4 regions of the Aurantivibrio plasticivorans genome follow, and region 1 is predicted to be linked to each of the others. Evidence: predicted binding sites of a transcription regulator. Region 1 holds the regulator's gene; each other region holds the start of a gene.

Region 1 (5,040 bases):
AATGTGCACAACATTACCTTAAGTGAGTTTGGTCTCTTCGCCTTCCGAGCGGCCAATGACTACCGCACAACAACTATCACTAAATACATTGACTGAGGTACGCATCATATCGAGCAAGCGATCGGTTACCATCAATAAACCGACTAACTCCAGAGGCAAATCCAATACCGTCATGATGACCATGATAGCGACCAAGCTAGCAGCCGGAATACCGGCTACTCCAATGGATGTGAGCAGCGCTATAATCACGACGATAAATTGCGTAGCAAACGATAAATCTCCCCCGTAAGCTTGAGCGATAAAAATGACCGCCACGCATTCATATAATGCGGTGCCATCCATATTGATAGTCGCGCCTAATGGTAAACAAAATGATGTCGTACGATTTGATACCCCGGCATTTTTTTCAACGCATTCCATCGTCAGCGGCAATGTACCCGACGAGCTGGCGGTCGAAAATGCGGTAAGCATTGCTGGTGACATTGCGCGAAAATGTTTTATTGGATTAACGCGGGCAATAAATTTTAGTATTAACGGCATGGTGACAAACATGTGTAGTGCCAGCGCGATAACCACGGTGACAAAAAACCAACCCATGATTTTTACTGCATCAAAACCGGTATTTGCAATGGTTTTCGCAACCAACCCAAATACACCAATGGGTGCAAACTTCATAATAAACAGTGTCACAGCCATCATGGTTTCGAATACGGCTTGCCAAAAATTGTGCAGTGTTGTGCGCAACTCGGGTTTCAGTCGCGTCATGTAATAACCAAATAATAAGCCAAAAAAGATAATGCCAAGCATCTGCCCTTCAGCAGCGGCGCTAACAATATTGGGTGGCACCATGCGGACAAAGACTTCGACAATATCGCCGGTACCTCGCCCATCGGCGCGAGCAATTTCTTTGGCGACTTCATCGGCAGGCACCAGGGTTAATTGATCACCCGCTGGCTGCCCGTCGATGACACCGGGCTGCATAATATTCACAACGGCTAAGCCTACAAGAATCGCCAGTAAGCTCGATATCATGTAAAACGCGAGGGTTTTTCCACCGAGGCGGCCAATATTGCCATCGCTCCCCATACCCGCGACACCGCAGATAATGGATGAAAAGACTAAGGGCACAATGATCATCTTTAAACCATTGAGAAACATGGTGCCAACAAAATTGAAAACACTATAGGTTGATACACCGAGTACCTGCGTCGACTGATCGGTGAGGCCGCCAGCGATAAATGCGAGAACGATGGCCCCTAAGATTTGCCAGTGCAACGGGATACTTTTCATGGACACTCCAACGCGTAAAAATCGAATGACGGCTTAAAATCGGTAACAAGCAATAGGGTCGACCTTAGGGCAAGCACGTAAATTTCACAAGTCTAGCCAGCCAATGTCCCTAAAATGGTATAGTGCCGCGATACATCGTCGTGATTATTGCTTCAACAAGCGCGACGATGTATCGCGCAAGAAGAATAACCACACAGAAACCACAACAACTTATGACCACGCTAACTCAAAAAATAAACCCGTATTGGCGATTAATGCGTTTTGATCGCCCTATCGGCACACTGTTATTACTGTGGCCTACGCTATGGAGCTTGTGGATTGCTGCGGGTGGTTTGCCGTCGATTAAAAACCTGGTGATCTTCGTGGTGGGCACTATTATTATGCGCGCCGCTGGTTGCGTGATTAATGACTACGCCGATCGCCATTTTGATGGCCACGTCGAACGCACACAACATCGCCCCCTGGCAAAAAAAGAAGTCTCTGAAAAAGCGGCTTTAACACTCTTTGCCGTGCTATGCCTGCTCGCGTTTGGCTTGGTTCTCCTGACTAACTCGTTAACTATTAAGCTTTCATTGGGTGGGGTGGCGCTCGCCATTTGCTACCCATTTATGAAGCGACACACGTACTTACCGCAAGTTGTTCTAGGCGCAGCCTTTTCCTGGGCTATCGTCATGGCTTTTGCTGCCGAGCGCGGAGAGCTGCCGCCAGAGGTATGGCTAATTTATACCGCCAATTTATTGTGGACTGTGGTGTATGACACCTTCTATGCCATGGTCGATCGGCGCGATGACCTTAAAGTAGGGATTAAATCTACCGCCATTCTGTTTGGGACAAATGACCGCGCCATAACCGCAGGCTTGCAGCTACTAACCTGCTTTGCGCTGCTTCTAGTGGGCCAGCGCTTTGAGATGGGAATCGCCTATTTCGTTGGGGTTGGTTTGGCCGCGCTATTATTTTGGTATCAACAATGGTTGATAAAGTTTCGCAACCGCAACGACTGTTTCAGAGCATTCCTCAACAACAACTGGGTTGGTGCCGTCATTTTTGCTGGAATCGCAGTGGATTTTGCGTTGGGCTAAGCAAATTCCCGGCGTTGTCATAAACTTGTAACCATCTCTTTATTAAATGGTAGGCTGACAATGACTAGTACACTGACCAGTAATACAGGCGACGTTATGCCCGATAAAACCATTCTAATTGTTGACGACGAAGCAGCCATTCGTGACATGCTCCGTGCTGCGCTGGAAATGGCTAGCTACCGCTGTTTGGAAGCAGAGAATGCCCAAGACGCACACAGCCTAATCGTTGATGAAGCTCCCGACCTCATTCTTCTTGACTGGATGCTACCCCAAACCAGTGGCATCGAGCTTGCGAGGCGCTTAAAGCGAGACGAAGTGACCGCTAACATTCCGATTATCATGCTGACGGCGAAAGGTGAAGAAGACAACAAAGTGCAAGGCTTGGAAACCGGAGCGGATGACTACATCACCAAACCCTTCTCCCCTCGTGAGCTTGTCGCACGCTTAAAAGCCGTATTGCGGCGTATCGATACCCCCGAAAAGCAAGACCCGCTGTGGGTAGATGGCCTCTGCCTGGATCCGGTTAGCCACCGCGTCACCATCAACTCTCGCCCCGTCGATATTGGCCCTACCGAGTACCGTCTGCTGGAATTCTTTCTCACCCACCAAGAGCGTGTCTACAGCCGATCACAGCTGTTAGATCACGTATGGGGTGGCAATGTCTATGTTGAAGAGCGCACGGTTGATGTCCACATCCGCCGCCTGCGCAAGGCGTTGCAGCAAGATGGCCACGAGCGTTATGTACAAACCGTGCGTGGGGCTGGCTATCGATTTTCAACGCAACTGCCTGAAACTGCCTAAAACTAATACAATAGAGTCCAAGGGAGGGGGTGATCCGCGTTTCTTAATGCAAAAGATCACTCAGCTATTGCAACCTCCCCAATGCGAACTAAGATTGCGGCTTTACTCAATTATTTAAGGCAGAACGTTTTGCACAGAGGGTTTAGCGCCGAGCTTCAGCGCGTATGCATTTTTACCGCCGTCGGTGTGGTAGTTGGCTTAATTATTGGCGAACTCGCCTGGACACTGATTGCCATTGGTGGCCTCTATATGGGCTGGACGCTGTGGCAAATTCGACGATTGGATCGCTGGTTAACTGCCCGCGAGCCGGGTCTACCACCGGATGCCAGCGGAATCTGGGGCGATATCTTTGACCGCATCTACCACCTCCAAAAGCGTCAAGGCCGTGAAAAGAAGCGCCTGCAATCTGTTATCAACCGGGTTGAAGATACCACCGCTGCCCTACCCGATGCCGTTGTGCTGCTTGACCCCAAAGGTGAAATCAGCTGGTGGAACGACAACGCGAGCCAGTTGCTCTCCTTACAGCCAATCGACAAAGATCAACCGTTGACGCACATTCTGCGTAACCCCGCGTTTATTCGCTATTTCGAAAAAGGTGATTACAAAGAACCCATCAACATCAGCGCACCAAGTAATGATGCTATTAAGCTGCAAATTCAAATTACGCGGTATGGCCAAGGCGAGCGCTTGATCGTGGTGCGTGATGTCACACGTTTATTTAAGCTAGAGCAAATACGCAAAGACTTCGTTGCCAACGTATCGCACGAACTCCGAACACCGCTAACGGTTATCAAAGGCTATTTGGAAACCTTAGGGGATTTTCTCAGCAGCGAGCGCGCGGAAAGTATTGCATCGACCTGGGTAAAACCCATCGCGCAAATGCAACAACAATGTAATCGCATGACACTGCTGATCAACGACTTAATTACCTTGTCGCGACTAGAAACCGAAGACCGCGATGCAAACCAAACCGCGGTATCTGTTAGAGCACTAGTGAATAATGTACGCAGCGAAGCGGAAGCGGTAGCAGGAGATGATTACAACATCAGCGTCGATTGTGAATGCGACGATGCGATTACTGGTATACAAAAAGAATTACACAGTGCGGTATCCAACCTCGTCATTAACGCCGTTAAATATTCACCCAAGGGTAGTGACATCAATATCCATGCGTACCGCGACGATAAAGGCTGTTACATAGCCGTCACCGATAACGGTATCGGTATTGACCCCATTCATATCCCTCGCCTTACCGAGCGTTTTTACCGTGTCGATACCAGTCGCTCGATAAATACCGGGGGAACCGGGCTTGGCTTGGCTATCGTTAAACACATCTTACTTCGTCATGATGCCCAGCTTCACATAGACAGTGAGCTTAACAAAGGTTCGACGTTTACCTGTCACTTTCCGATATCGCGCATCGCTCGCGAAGCCGCATAAACCCTGAGAAATAAGTGAATATCGTGTAGATTAGACGCGTAGCGCCAATGATGTGCAATTGAATCGAGGCGCTTTCGTTAAACACCGGGTTGTAGGAATAATCATGGCCAAATGGCAGCACTGCTTTGTTGATAGTATTTCTGCTATTGGGGCACAACAGTGGCAAACGCTTTTTGGCCAAGACTCAGTGTTTCTACGCTATGAATTCTTGCACGCTCTTGAACACAGTGGTTGCACCACAAAAGAAGCGGGTTGGCAGCCTCATCACCTTCAGATCATCGACAACAACACGACGGTTGCCATTGTCCCGATGTATATCAAAACAGACTCCTACGGAGAATATGTATTTGATTGGTCGTGGGCCGATGCTTATCATCGCTATGGTATCCCCTACTACCCGAAACTTGTCACCGCTATTCCATTTACACCG
Region 2 (5,040 bases), 2.1 Mb from region 1:
GCTGCGAATCTTGCCATTGATTTTATAGCGTCTGAACGTATTTGCTTGGTCCTCATCCAGTATTCTTGCTTTTACATTATCACACCATTGAATATCAATTATGTCATTGAGTATTTTTTGCAGCCTGGGGTCGAGAATAGGGGTGGTAACCTCTACACGATGGTCTAGATTTCGAGTCATTAAATCCGATGACGATATAAAGTATTTAGGCTGGCCCGCATTGTGAAATACAAAGACGCGGGGATGTTCGAGATAGCGATCAATAATACTAATGGCTTCGATCTTGTCAGACATACCTGGAACACCAGGTATTAGCGACATCATACCTCGGCAGATAATACGGATTCGAACACCTGCTTGCGACGCTGTGTAAAGCGCCTCGATAATATCTTGGTCAACTAGGTTGTTACACTTTAATGTGATGGTAGCTGGCAGGCCCTGATTTGCGTTTTCTGTTTCAGTCTGAATAAGCTCGGTGATACCCGCTCGGTTGGTATGAGGTGACACCAGGAGTTCTTGCATATGATGGCGGCGATAGGTGTAGTTAATAAAGTCAAAGACTTTACTAAGATCTTGGCCAATATCTTGGTTATACGTTAATAGGCTAAAATCCGTGTATATTCCTGCAGTTTTTTCATTCAAATTGCCGGTGCCGACATGACTATAATATTTTAAGACAGGACCTTCTTGGCGGCCTATGAGAATCAATTTACTGTGAACTTTCAGGCCAGGAACACCAAAAATAACGTTAACGCCACCTGCGGTTAATTCTTGAGACCAATCGATATTGGCCGCTTCATCAAATCGGGCTTGTAATTCGACAACCGCAGTGACTTCTTTGTTATTGCGTCGCGCGCTGAGTAGTGCGTCAACGATTTTAGAATTCTTTGCAACACGATATAGGCAAATCTGAATGGTTTTGACGGCTGGGTCAATTGCTGCTGTTTTTAGCAGATCAACCACCACACTAAACGGCTGATAGGGGAAGTACAAGAGAATATCGGTTTCTTTAATTTTATTGAAAATATTGCCGGTGTAGCCGTCAAGCTCCGGAACCGGTAGAGTTGGTAGTTGTTTGAGCTCCAAGTAATTGGGACCGACAGCCGGAAAGTCCATAAAGTCTTTGGCATTGTGGTACCGGCTACCGGGCATAATACTATCGTATTTATTGAGCTCCAAACGTTTGATTAATAGGTCTAGTAAGTCTTTCGGCATTTTGGCGTCATAGACTAGACGTTCCGGGTCTGCGTGTCGGCGTCGACGAAGCGATTGAGATAATCGATCCAGTAGGCTTTGATTAATACCATCCCCTAGCTCTAACTCTGCATCGCGGGTAATCTTAAAGGTATAGGCTTCCGCATCCACAAAGTCGATGACTCCACGGAATATCCTTGCTAATTCGCATCGCATGATATTTTCAAGCACGATAAACACCTTACCTTGCCCACCTTTCCGTTTTGGAATTTGAATAAAACGGGGCAGCCGGTCCGTGGGTATTTCGACAATGCCGTAGCTGTAGTTGTTATCGCTGTGCGTCAGCTTAATGGCCAGATATATCATGCCATCGGTAATTTCTGGAAACGGTTTGTTTGACTCTAGCAGTATGGGGTCCAGCTCTGGGAGAACACTTTGCGTAAATATTTCAGAAGCGGTAGTTCTCTGATCGTTATCGAGCTGTTGCTCGCTGACGAGGTAAATTTTGCGTTTGCGTAACGCGGCGAGTACTTCTGAGTACGTTTGATCAAATTGGTTTTGTAATCGCCGCGTGCTGTCTTGTATACGGTACAAAAGTTCTTTGTAGCGCTCCTTATCCTGACTGGCACTAGAAAATTCGGCTAGTCGACTAACGTCGGCGACACGTACGCGGAAAAATTCGTCGAGGTTATTGGAGAATATCCCTAGGTAGCGAAGTCTCTGGATTTCCGGAACTTTCGGGTTTCCTGCTTCTTGCAATACGCGTTCATTAAAGGAAAGCCAACTTAGTTCTTTGTCGATAAAGCGTTGGTGGGTATCATTCATACATCAGATTCAATTATAGCTATGGCGAAGGGCGTGTGACCCAACGTGGTATGTGTTTTAGGCTTTCGCAATGGTGCTGTTTCTAGCCAGGCTGTATAAGGTACGCTTATTTCAATCGTTAATTATGACAGTTTTATTAAATTTAATGTAAGGTGTCAAAAGACATTTTAGCCGAAGGGGAGGCCGGTATATTGGCTGAATTAGACTCGATTCCGACTTATGTGGCGCTGGATCTTGGTTCGAATAGCTTCCATATGCTTGTAGCTCGCTACTTGTCAGGAAAGCTTGAGGTGATTGATCGGCATCGTGAGGGAATTCGGTTGGCCGAGGGGCTCAGGAAGGATGGTACGCTGGCCAAGAAAACCATTAACGAAGCGCTAATGGCACTTGAACGCTTTGCGGAACGTATTCGCTCCATTCCTAATCGACACGTGCGCGTTGTCGGGACCAACACACTTCGCGCTGCTCGAAATGCAGACATTTTTCTCGAAAAAGCCGAGCTTATTCTTCAATGCCCCATCGACATTATTACCGGTATCGAGGAGGCCCGACTTGTCTATTTTGGTGTTGCCAATGATTTTGACCCCGATGCGAAAAGACGCCTTGTCATCGATATCGGTGGTGGCTCGACTGAGCTTATCTGTGGTGACACTCAGCCTAGCACAATGGAAAGCTTGCATATGGGATGTGTTAGTTACACGCAACGCTTTTTTCCTGAGGGTAAGTTCAATAAAAAAAGCTACCGTAAAGCAAAAATCGCTGCTCAGGCCGAAGTTCAGGCCGTCGCCAATGCTTTTTTGGATAATCCATGGCAAGAAGCGGTCGGCGCGTCAGGAACGATTAAAGCGGTTGAAGCGGTTTTGGAGGCGATGGGTTGCGCCGATTCACACAGTATTACTAGAGAAGGCCTAGATCAGCTAGTAGAAAGGTTAATGGAGTTTAAAACCATTGAGGAATTTAGCGTGCCTGGATTGAATGAAGAGCGAAAGAAGGTGTTTGCGGGTGGCTTAGCTGTTCTTGATGGTGTGTTTACAGAGTTGGGCATGCAGGAACTACACGTATCGAATTATGCAATACGTGAAGGTGTGATTTTAGATTTGGTTGGGCTTGATCACGAGCGTGACGTAAGGTCGGACACAGTTAGATTTTTTCAGCAGCAGTACCGTGTTGATCAAAAACACGCCGAAAGGGTTAAGCATTTTGCGTTTTTGTTGTTGGAGCAAACAGCGACTGACTTTGACGAAGACTATACACACTTAAAAAAATTGCTCGGCTGGGCTATCGACCTTCATGAAATAGGTATTTCTATTGCTCATAGCAGCTACCATAAACACTCCGCCTACTTGCTTCTTCATAGCAATATGGCAGGCTTTTCGAAACAAGAGCAAAAAATGCTGAGTTTTTATGTATTGAATCACCGACGTAAACTTCGCACAATGGAGCAAACTTATGGCTTTGAACCTGACTGGCGGTTAGTTCAGATCGTGCGTCTAGCGTGTCTTTTTAATCGGCGTCGTGAGGACATTGATACCAACGGTATTGCTATTCGTTTTAGCAGCGAGGGCGCCAAGCTGGCGTTACCTAAAGACTGGCTTGAAAGAAACCCATTAACGAACGCGGCTCTTCGTGATGAGCAAGCTTATCAGAGAGCGCAATCTAATAATTTAGAATTGGTTAAAAGTGTTGCAAAGTAATTGTTTGATGCAGATGACAACTAGATGACATTTGTTGATCTTCGCGAGTTTCGTTATGATGTCGATTCAGTGGACAACAGCGTTGTCGTAGACAATAGGTAAGGGGAGGATGCGTGCCTGAGTTAGTAGAGTTACCTGAAAAGAATTTATTCTCTGCCTATGGAGTTACTCTGTTAGAGAGCAAACATAAAACTGTTAAAAAGCTTGAAAAACATTATCAGCCCAGTATTCATGGTCACAAAACTTGGTCCAGTAGCTTTTTGCTGATGGATTATTTAATGCATACGCGCTTATTAAAACAACGTCAACGTGTCCTGGAACTCGGCTGTGGCTGGGGGCCTGCTGCTATTTTCTGCGCTGCGCATGCGGATTGTAAAGTTACTGGTCTGGATAGAGATGAGGAAGTGTTTCCGTTTCTTGAGGTACAAGCTGCGTTGAATGATGTTGAAGTGTCTACGATCAAGAAAGGCTTTGAGCAAGTGAGCAAACCCTTGCTTAAAAACTATGATCTAGTCTTTGGTACTGATGTTTGTTTTTGGGATGAGCTTGTCCCTATGCATTTTAAACTTATAAAACGTGCATTGGACGCTGGTGTAAAGAATATTATCTATACCGACCCCGGTCGCAGTACCTTTTATGAGCTAGCTGAAAAGTGTAAAGTAAAGTTCAATGTTGAATATCTTGACTGGTACAGTACCGAGCCAGACTATTTTGAAGGCTATATTCTTCATATAAAAAATACTTAGAAAACAAGTCAGACTCACTGAAGAGCGGCAGTCTTGTTGCTCTTCATCATCAAATTGTCATTAATACATCAAAAATTACCCATCTAAACGCAACATTCTCTCGTTATCTTGCCTTTCGTTGAATATGACAGTCACTAACGAAAGGAGCATGAGATGTTACGACCCATAAGTTGTTACGCGTTGCTGGGCATTTTATCTATGTCGTCACTTGCCGTGTCCAAGCAGGATGAGAGGCCTCACCACCATAAAGAAAACCACAAAAGCTGGAGCAAAACCAAGCATCATTCCCAACCTATTGAGTTGGGTCCGCGTCCATTTTTCTTGGTAGATGACATGGATGAAGGCCTACTTAAAAAGCGCTTAGAACGTTGTGCTAAACGTCCGGTGCGCAGGTCCGCTTTTTCAATAGGCCATCGTGGTGCACCGTTGCAGTTTCCTGAGCATACGAAAGAGTCCTATGAAGCCGCAGCGAAAATGGGTGCAGGGATACTAGAATGTGATGTTACGTTTACTCAAGATAAAGAGCTTGTTTGCCGTCACTCGCAATGTGATTTGCATACAACAACTAACATCCTTTCCAC
Region 3 (5,040 bases), 2.0 Mb from region 1:
TGGGGTATTGTAAAAGCCCGTTTTCAGACCCTGTGAAGGCTGAGACCAAAGCGACCTTAGACGCGATCCAGAAGTGGCACACGGCAGCTGAGTGGCTGGATCCTGTCGATGGGTTTGACTATCGACAGGGTTTGCGAGACAAGCTGTTGCCCCCGAGCCTTTATGTGGCTAATCGCAAAAACGCGTTATGGGGCAATGTCGATGATTGTCGCCTCTTGATTAATGAACTGGGCGAGCATGATGGACGTATGATTGTTATCAGTAAGCAAGGTGGTAATTTGCGAGACTATACTTCTACGGCCATGCTCAAGCATCCTAAAAGTTGTATTGACCACTTTGAGCAAATACATACATGGGTAGAGGAACGGTTGGTATCGTCCAACTCACAGAGCACTCATCGCGAACTAGAGCAAGTCTAATGATGGTGAATCATACAGGCGCAACCAAGTTCACAATTTGTGCTTCCGTAACGAACTTAGTCACTGGTATTGGGTCATACTCGCGAGTGACAAAGTAGGGTAGGAGCGCTGCTCTATATCTAGTTTTAACAATGTTTTAGTTTTAAACACTCTCAAGGAGAAACATCATGGCGAAGAAAACATTAACCCCAATCGCGGCTGCAGTGGGCGCGGCATTTTTAGCATCAGCTAGCTTGTCAGCTTCAGTTTCCGCATCTGAAAATCCATTTGCGTCATCTGACCTGTCATCAGGCTACAATCTTGCGGCAAAAGACGCCGAAGGAAAATGTGGTGAAGGCAAGTGCGGCGAAGGCAAATGTGGTGGTAAAGATGCCAAGAAAGCCGAAGGTAAATGTGGTGAAGGCAAATGTGGTGAAGGTAAGTGCGGCGGTGATAAAGACGCCAAGAAAGCCGAAGGTAAATGTGGTGAAGGTAAATGCGGCGAAGGTAAGTGCGGCGGCAAATCTTAATCTCCACTTTTTACATTAAGGTAAAACTATGACCAATTCAGGTACTCTCTCTGGCGCAGGTTTAGGCTTAAGGCGATGTCTTCTTGATGATCTCCAAAACGCCACAACCGACGACATAAACTTTATGGAGGTTGCGCCAGAGAACTGGATTGGCTTAGGCGGGAGGCTCGGTAAAAAGTTTCGCGAGTATACCGAGCGCTTCCCGTTTGTTATCCATGGCTTGAGTCTTTCAATTGGTTCTACTGACCCGCTTGATTATGACTTGGTCAAAGCCACAAAAAAACTCATGCAAGAGCATGGTATTCAACATTATACCGAGCACCTCAGTTACTGCTCTGACAGTGGGCATTTATATGACTTGATGCCAATTCCCTTCACAGAAGAGGCGGTAAAACACACGGCTAACCGCATTCGTGAAGTGCAAGATATTCTCGAGCAACGCATTGCGATGGAAAATGTTTCGTACTATTGCGCCCCATCTCAAGAGATGTCTGAGATAGAATTTATTAATGCAGTCATTTCAGAAGCAGATTGTGATTTATTACTCGACGTAAACAATATTTATGTGAATAGCATTAATCACCACTACGATCCAAACGATTTTCTAAATCAGTTGCCGGGTGATCGCGCTGTCTATGTTCACGTTGCAGGTCATTACGAAGAGGCTGAAGATTTAAGGGTAGATACGCACGGCGCTGACGTGATTTCTCCCGTCTGGGACTTACTGGATGCAGCGTATAAACGTTTTGGCGTTATCCCAACTCTCCTCGAACGCGACTTTAATATTCCTGCGGTTGATGAGCTACTTAAAGAGCTTGCCATTATAAAGTCGCTGCAGGCAAAAAATGCAGTTGCGAGCGACGATCATAGACAAAGTTCTATCGGCGACGACTTGGTTATTATTAGGTAAGGCGGACATTATGACTGGACTCGATTTCGCCAGCACGCAAAAACTACTCGCTGATCACCTTCGTTTTCCTGAAAATAAAAACTTGCGCTCAACATCTCCGCTCAACAACATTGAAGAGCGACGCTTAAAAATCTATCGAGAACTAATCTTCAATAATATCGAAGGTTTTATTAGTAGTGGTTTTCCAATCCTGAAAAGTCTTTACGACGATGGTGCGTGGAAAGGGATGGTGCGAGACTTTATTCAACGCCACGAGTCACATACACCTTACTTTTTAGAAATAAGCCAGGAGTTCCTCGCTTATTTACAAAATGAGCGAGACCTAAGTAACGACCCTCCCTTCATTTTAGAACTGGCTCATTACGAATGGGTAGAGTTGGCTCTGGATGTATCTAACGAAGTCTTTCCTCACGGTTTACGGCAGGAATTTGTATCGCTAGATGACAAACCTGTGCTATCTCCGTTAGCTTGGAATTTGTCCTATCAGTATCCAGTCCATCACATCGGTACCGAGTATCAACCTCAAGAGCCACCAGATGTTCCGACGTTTCTTGTGGTCTACCGAAATCGAGATGATGATGTTAAGTTCATGGAGGGTAATGCGCCGACTAGCCGATTACTGACGTTGCTTGATGACGGTAGCTTGTCAGTCCGCGAGGCGCTCAGTGTATTAGCCGAGGAAATGCAGGCACCTGATGTTGACGCTATATTTCAGTTTGGTGAAGATCTGATCAAACGTCTGTTAGCCCTAGGTATTGTTGCGGGTTACCAGTAGCGATCAACGTCGAGACTCCATCCTTTCCCCTGTCATAGAAATGACCTCTTTCTAAATTAATCTGCGAACGCCTAAATTCAATCCAGTTTCGTACAAAAACTGGTCAGGCGGTGGCGCGTTTAAGCAAATATGACTATTAGGTGACGAATAATTTTCAGTTAAATGACATATTTGTGACCATTTCATAAAACTGTAACATAGTCACCGCAAAATCCGCCCTGCAGTTGAGGACAAGCTCGATGTCTCAATGGCGTTAAGAAGGCTCGGTAGCAGTGGGTATCTACTAGAGCATCAATTAGCCGTAATGTAACGGTTAAATAACTACCAATTTATATAGAGGGTTTACCCGATGAAATTTAAACTTCTTCCGTTGGCTGTCATGGCGGCACTTCCATTCTCTGCGTTTGCAGAAGGCCCAATCGATGGGACTTTATACGGTAAGGTCAATTTGACTGTAGACCGCGTAAAACAAGAATTAGAGATTGGAGCAGCTAGTGACGACGCTAGCCAATGGGAACTCAATACGAATGCTTCGCGAATTGGTGTGAAGGGCAAATCCGATTTAACAGACTCTCTCAAAGTAATCTACAAACTAGAGTGGGAAGTCGATACAGCGGGTGATGGCACTGACCTTAAAGCACGCAACCGATATGTCGGTTTGAGCGGTGGTTTCGGTACCGTTATTGGCGGCAAGCACGATACCCCGACTAAATTAGCACAGAATAAGATTGATCTTTTTAATGATTTATACGGTGACATTAAAAATACATTCGAAGGTGAAAACCGGATCAACAATATCGTCATGTATACCACACCGACTTGGGGTCCCTTATCGGTTACTGCAGCTTTCGCTCCCGCAGAAGATGCAGCAGGAAGTGGTGTGCCCAGTGGTGATAACAAAGCTGGAGAGACTGGCGATGACGGCATTGCTGACGGTATCTCAATTGCGGCTCAGTTAGATTTCGATAACGTATATATAGCGTTAGCTGCAGACAAAGATATCGATGGTCAAGATTTGGTTCGCTTAGTTGGTCAATTCGATTTGGGGCCAGTTGTTCTCGGTGCAATGCTTCAACAAAATGAAGATGCGGCGACCGGTGGTGATAATCGAGATGAAAGTGGAATATTCGTCAGCGCGGCGATGAAAGTTGGTAGTAAGGGAAAAATCAAGTTCCAGTACGGCCAAACGGAAGATGATGCATTGTTTGACGTAGAATTGGACACGCTTTCGCTGGGTTACGATCACAAGCTAGGTAAGTCTACAAAGGCTTTCGTATATGCGACGCAAAACTCAGGAAAAGCCGATACGATTCCAAGCATTGAAGGTACCGAGACTGCTTTAGGCTTTGGCTTGGAACACAAATTCTAAGCTTCCCCTCCAGGATTGTATGAAAAACGCTTAGGGAGTGCATTGCACTCCCTTTTTTCGTGTAATAGCCGATTTCCGGTCGATAGGAACTTGCCATGAAAAAGATCATTCTACCCTTAGTAACCTCAATCGCTTTGTTCACTTTGAGCCAACTTGTCAGCGCTAAATGCGAAGACACGGTGGATATGGCCGACTCGCTGCGTTTCGATGCGTTGCATGGAAACTGCGAAGAGAATGACTCCAGTGAACCCCAAGTCCAGACCACAACCAACACGCCTGATGAAGTGAACTCGACGGCCTCAATACCTAGCCCTCAGGACAAAGCAGTTCAGAGCGCGCATTTGTCTGAATCATTTTCACTAGCTGGTGGGCCTTTGACAGCGCAAACGCTATTGTTTCAAAAGCTTGCGGATAAGTGTCCCAATGGCTGGGAAATCACCCGGCAGTGGGTTGATATCAATAACGGTCAAACATCGTTGAATTATGGTTATCGGTGTCTAGCCGTAGAGCACTAAGCGCGCAACCTTCACAAAGGAGCCGCATAACGGCATACTACGGCGCTTTAAATAACTCAAGATAACAACTCTAAAGCAGGATTCTATGCTCAAAATACGTCTAGGATTGACCCTTCTTGTAATAGCTGGCGCTTTGGTCGCAACAGGTTGTAGCTCCGTTCAGACTTCGGAAAAGGACCCTTATGAGGGTTTTAATCGCGCAGTGTTTAAGTTTAATGACACTGTGGATGGCTGGGTGCTGAAACCCGTGGCCAAAGGCTATCGAGCCGTCACGCCAAACCCCGTAGAGAATGGTATTAGCAATTTCTTCGACAACCTGCTCGAAGTGCGTAATGTCTTTAACGACGTACTGCAATGGCAGTGGGGTCAGGCTGCCAACGACAGTAGCCGCTTCTTAATCAATAGCACTATTGGTCTAGCCGGGCTATTCGATGTAGCCAAGTACATACACCTTGATAAGAGTGAAGGCGAAGATTTTGGTCAAACACTGGCTGTGTGGGGCGTTGGGGACGGCCCTTACGTCATGCTGCCTTTTTTAGGCCC
Region 4 (5,040 bases), 850 kb from region 1:
GGTCTTCGATAGAATAAACAGACAGTTTTCCACTGGGTTCCGTAAAACTAGGCGATGTATTCACAGCCACTAATAAAAATTTGCCGTTCACCGCGACAGAGGTAGGCTCGCCATCAAGCTGAATAAAGCCCGCAGGCTCTGGACTTGAGATGTCCGAAATATCCACCATACCTACGCGCTCTTTTGGACTGTTGCTATAATACACAACCATACCATCTTGACTCGCCGCACTAATTTCAGCTGACGTTTCATCGTCAAGTTGATCACCTTGAGACATACTTAAGTTTTCATAGACAGGAAACGTCGCAACACGTGTAAAATATTCTTGGCTTTTAGTGTGCTTGTGACTTTGGTGGGAAGAGCATGCTACAGCCGGCAACAGCGCGATGGTACTGGCTAGCATCACGATCACCACTGATTTTTTCGAATTCGATTTCAAAATAGGTCTCCTATGGTTTTAGCATTACGAAAAACTCATGTTCATCATCTAAATTACAGATAAAATCCGCTCTCAATCTGAACGATTAAAACGCCCACGTCCGCATGAATAATTGGGCATAAAAACTTCCCTATAAGAATTCTCTTATAAAAAACAGCCCCGCTAAAAGCGAGGCTTGTCGATCACTTCAATGTGAGAGTTCTAAGTTGGCCAATCCCTTGACCTAGTTTTTATCGAATATCTATTTTTATAAACTTTAGTGCTTATGCTTATGCTTGTGCTCTTTTTTGTGCTTCCACTTTTTCTTTCCGTACCTTTTTGGAGATCCAGCACGCTCTAGCATTTTTACAAAATTAGTATCGTAGTCATGAGAGCAAGTTTTGATCCAGCTGCGTTTTTTCCAGTTGTACATATGCCCAAAACGGTCATTAGCTTCATCACATGTTGGTGGCACGATGTCGGATAAGTCGAACTGCCATACAGCATCACCAAATCCGTCAGGAATAGACGCCAGATCAGTACTGGATGGATGTTGCACAGCCACGACAAACTTGGTTGGCTCGGCCGGATTGAAAATCATGCCTGTTGCTTCCGAACCGTTAACTTGAATACTCATGAAATGATCCAGAGACTCGGCCACACCGTCGTTATCCATATCCCGTGCGAACCAAATATCACCACCAACCGAACCACTGTTAGGCGCATCTTCAATGATATAGATGTTGCCGAGAGCGTCTTGCGCCAAGTTGTCAGGTGAATTCAAGATGCCGGTTGTCGCAGGAAAGCCGAGATTTTTAGGCGTGTTAGCTTCGCTAGCGAACTGCCGAACCATCGCTTTCATACCCGGTAAAATCTCAACTGAGATCACAGCGGCTTCAGAAGTGGTTGTGATATAAAGCACTTCATTACCATTTGGTAACGTGCCGATTTCCATATCTTCAGGGCGACCGTAAGGTGTTGCACCCACATCGTCAGCTGCGACACGTCCACCACGAGTGTCATCGTTCGAGCGAGGGTCATTGGTTGGTCCATTTCGGAATGGGTTGGTAACGCCAGGAAGCGCGTTGCCGTCTTCGTCAGTCAAAGGAACCCAAGTTGCTGGACCAAAACGCTCCACGTTTTCACCTTGTTCATTCCAATACGCAGAAGCGTCTCCACCAGTCGCTTCAAATGCATCGACAGACAACACGAATGTTTGCCCACCCAATGCATAGTTACCTTCTTCTTTTAGTACTAGCGCGTAGATAGATCCTGAATTCCATTCATCGATAAAATAGATAACTTTGTTAGCGTATTTTTCTGAAAAGTTGATGCCTTCGTGTGAAACCTTCGCAATCGAATCTAAGATACGGTAGTCATTGCCCTCGGTTAACGCTGTGGCAGTCGGATCTGCCGGTGTAGCCATAGGATCGAGAATTTCCACAACCCGACCAAGACCAGACCACTCTTCAGCCACAATCACCGTATCATTAGGCGTGTAGCGAGCAGGATCAAATGCAGCAAAATCATAGTCCCATGCTGGACATGCGGTCGTTGGATCGCGCGGCTCTTCGGGGTCAGCGTCACACTCATTCGTGAGGCTAGCGCCTTGATCCCCGGCAAAAATTAATGCGTTTACGTCCTGCTCGATATCGTAACGTGAAAGACCCGCTCCGAATGGCGTTTCATGAGGGATAAACAAGTAACGGCCAGACGGATCGTAGGCAATCATGTCGAACATTGAAGAATTGCGCCCAGCATTCACACGCTGAATAGATTGCGTGACGTCGGCTTCAACTTCTTGCATGCTCATCAAATTGTTTTGACTTAAACCAGCTGGCACCTGCCAAGGCGAGTTTAATTCGTTGATATGGTTGGGTGATGCAACAGCTGAAGACTGTGTCAGCGGATTAAAATATGGTGCCGTGCCGGCGTGCGAAAGCTGTGCGACAGCAATGGCTAGTACGCTCGCGCCTACTTTTAGCGGTGACTTAAACATTTTTCCTCCCGTCATGCTAACCACTTGTTTTTTCGTGATTAGCGCTTGGTCTCATAAATTTGAAAACTATCTTTATTTAGATGCTTGAATAGATAGTGCTGAACGGCAATAAGCGCCGACTTAAAAATACTGACGTCAACCTGTGAACGTTGGGTGAACGAAAAATGACAATTAGATGGAATATTCGTGACAAACTGCTCAACGGATAAACAGTCTTACTCACAGGGAAGAAATTGCGAGACAAATCGCAGTATTGATTACGATACAACTGGGAGGAATCGGGAATGCGCACCTTTGCCGTGCGCAACAACGTTGAACTAGGCTTACCTAAAAAATAAAAGTACGTGGATGTAACGACGCCCGCAGACTTATTTACTGCAGGGTCAACTCTTTTCGGTCATCATGACTCCAATCAAGACGAATATCCCACGCATGAAAAAGATCTTCAGATAATGTCGGTGCCGTTTTATTGTCAATGAATTCATAGACATTTTTGGGTGGCGTCACGGTTGCGTCCCGCCCAAAAATAAAGTCTTGGTCATCGACGATGACGCGGTAAGCTTTATTCAGTTCTCGCGCTCGCTCATGGGAAGGAGCAATCAATGTATACACATCGCTTTTAGCAATTTTATCGAGTTTAACGCTGCCATCACTGTTAAACCAGCGAGCGTACATCTCGTCGTTACTGCGAAATTCACCTCCCCCTCCGACACGTTGCAGGTAAGTGGCAATCTCGCCCAAAGTCTCTCCACGGTTGGGTGCATCAGCCATACCTTTTAGGTTTATATAACCCCACCCCGCCACTCCATCAACCTTTCTCGGCAAACTAAATGTTTTATCGATAGTCGCACCGATTGAACTGTGGCAGCCCATGCAAAATAAATTTTCTTCGTAGGTTAGCGTTCTTAGCTCACCGTGTTTATTTTCAATAAATCCTTGTAGTGCCCATCCGTATCCGTTATCCAAACCTTTATCACCAAGATAAACATATTGTGGTAACTGGCCGATTTCTTTGGCATACCCTTCTAGCTGATAGTGACGACTGTAGATTGATTTTCGATATGCGATGGATTTACGCATATAACGCACTTCTTTCATTCTTGTAGAGGGTTTTATATCGCCATTTTCAGCAATACCAACATAACGCACAGTGTGTAAAAACTCCGTGCCTTCTGGATAAAGATAGCTATCCCGAAACTCCTTGGTTGCATCTCCCACAAAACGATCAACCTTCGTTATATGTTCTATATTCGACAGCGTACCATCACCATTGAGGTCAACCTCAATCGACTTTTCATCAATGCTAGGCACCACTATGCTCGAGAGGTTTTTTACACTTGCTTCTAATATAGCGAGGTTAGCAAGATACACATCCTTGCTGTAACTTCCGCGTATATTACGGAATTTTGCGGGCAACCGAATCATCACATCATCCGTTGATCCGTTGGTCGGCCAAAAGGTACTGGGCAAGGGTTTGTAGTTGAATGCCACCCAGTGACTGCCATCTTTCGCGAAACCTTGGTCATCGAATGCTTCAGCACCCAGGTGTAGATTGGATAAATCAGGTATCCATCCATCAAATCCCGCTTTTCGCAAACGAGGGGCGAGTGATGAATAGTTATCTTGCCTTACCCAATCGTCGATAGCTTGATCTGTAATTTTCGCAACCGCTTCACTACGGTCTTCGAACAAATTTTTCCAGTGATTGGTCATACCCACATCACTAAAGCTATAGGCGATTTGCAATGCACCATCATTCATGGTGTTTTCGTTGCCAGGCTTCTCATCCTGATGACACACATAGCAAGGGTTAAATTCACCCGCCGTTTGGGTATAACACTGTGGCGGAATAATCGCCTCGCTGTTTGTTACCGTATGAACAGGGTGCACATCTGGCAACGACGGGTTGACATCATTGGTCGATTGTAAGAGTTGTAGTAGTTGCTGAAATGGCTCTGAGGTTGGTGGCGCAGCACTCGGGGACTCAGCCACAACCGACAGAGAAAAGAGGGACGGCAAAACTGCCGAGCATAACGCTAAATATCGCATTTCAAATACCAATGAAGAGAATGAGAAAGCGTTGTAGCCTATGCTCGAATCATGAAAGTTTGATGACCATCGGGAAAACCCCGCTTAAATGGTCATCAAAGCAGTGGCAAGCTATTGAATAACAAACGAAAATGTCTGAATTAAACTTTCAGGAAGCTGACACGCTGAACGGCCTGATACTCGCTTCAAGTAAGCACTTGATACGGCCTCTCGCACACTGTCAGCAAACAGGGGATCCGGTACTGCAGCAAGAATTTTACTGCTGGTCGCACGGCCATCTGCACCAAACTCAAATCGAACGATGACCGCCCCCATTAAGCCACTAAAGGTGGCAACCGGTGGATAACGAAGATTACGCGTTACTAACTCTGTGTCGCACACAGAGGTTGCTTTGCGAACTTGTTTCGACTTGGGTACTTGTTTCGACTTGGAAAGTGGCTTCGAATCAAAGAGAGGGACACTAGGCTCAACAATGTGTCGACGTTCGCTGCGCTCGATATAATTGCCTGCGCCGGGGTTATAGCTGAGATATGACGCGTACATTGAGTGAGACCATGCTTGCGCTAGAAATTTA

What was found. Region 1 encodes PhoB, which activates phosphate uptake and scavenging genes when phosphate is short. Its sites were predicted from a motif close to TGTCATAAANNTGTAACA; they were not measured.
Region 2: a site for PhoB is predicted at 2,143-2,160, ahead of ppk1 (polyphosphate kinase 1). Genes of this name have one in related genera too.
Region 3: a site for PhoB is predicted at 2,794-2,811, ahead of ACZ5NB_RS10495 (porin). Genes of this name have one in related genera too.
Region 4: a site for PhoB is predicted at 2,467-2,484, ahead of ACZ5NB_RS15525 (alkaline phosphatase PhoX). Genes of this name have one in related genera too.

The regions. Positions count from the first base shown of each region.
Region 1 covers NZ_AP036020.1:4,323,933-4,328,972, reverse strand. The annotation lists gene ACZ5NB_RS19530 (GNAT family N-acetyltransferase) at 1-9, opposite strand, end outside; gene ACZ5NB_RS19525 (dicarboxylate/amino acid:cation symporter) at 19-1,290, opposite strand; gene ubiA (4-hydroxybenzoate octaprenyltransferase) at 1,503-2,369, shown strand; gene phoB (phosphate regulon transcriptional regulator PhoB) at 2,466-3,170, shown strand; gene phoR (phosphate regulon sensor histidine kinase PhoR) at 3,252-4,610, shown strand; gene ACZ5NB_RS19505 (GNAT family N-acetyltransferase) at 4,714-5,040, shown strand, end outside.
Region 2 covers NZ_AP036020.1:2,259,144-2,264,183, reverse strand. The annotation lists gene ppk1 (polyphosphate kinase 1) at 1-2,019, opposite strand, end outside; gene ACZ5NB_RS10195 (Ppx/GppA phosphatase family protein) at 2,172-3,713, shown strand; gene ACZ5NB_RS10190 (class I SAM-dependent methyltransferase) at 3,827-4,459, shown strand; gene ACZ5NB_RS10185 (glycerophosphodiester phosphodiesterase family protein) at 4,613-5,040, shown strand, end outside.
Region 3 covers NZ_AP036020.1:2,325,023-2,330,062, reverse strand. The annotation lists gene ACZ5NB_RS10515 (serine aminopeptidase domain-containing protein) at 1-419, shown strand, start outside; gene ACZ5NB_RS10510 (HvfA family oxazolone/thioamide-modified RiPP metallophore) at 587-928, shown strand; gene ACZ5NB_RS10505 (HvfB family MNIO-type RiPP peptide maturase) at 957-1,838, shown strand; gene ACZ5NB_RS10500 (HvfC family RiPP maturation protein) at 1,849-2,613, shown strand; gene ACZ5NB_RS10495 (porin) at 2,963-3,982, shown strand; gene ACZ5NB_RS10490 (hypothetical protein) at 4,078-4,497, shown strand; gene ACZ5NB_RS10485 (MlaA family lipoprotein) at 4,583-5,040, shown strand, end outside.
Region 4 covers NZ_AP036020.1:3,477,013-3,482,052, forward strand. The annotation lists gene ACZ5NB_RS15520 (esterase-like activity of phytase family protein) at 1-439, opposite strand, end outside; gene ACZ5NB_RS15525 (alkaline phosphatase PhoX) at 696-2,417, opposite strand; gene ACZ5NB_RS15530 (hypothetical protein) at 2,790-4,466, opposite strand; gene ACZ5NB_RS15535 (energy transducer TonB) at 4,578-5,040, opposite strand, start outside.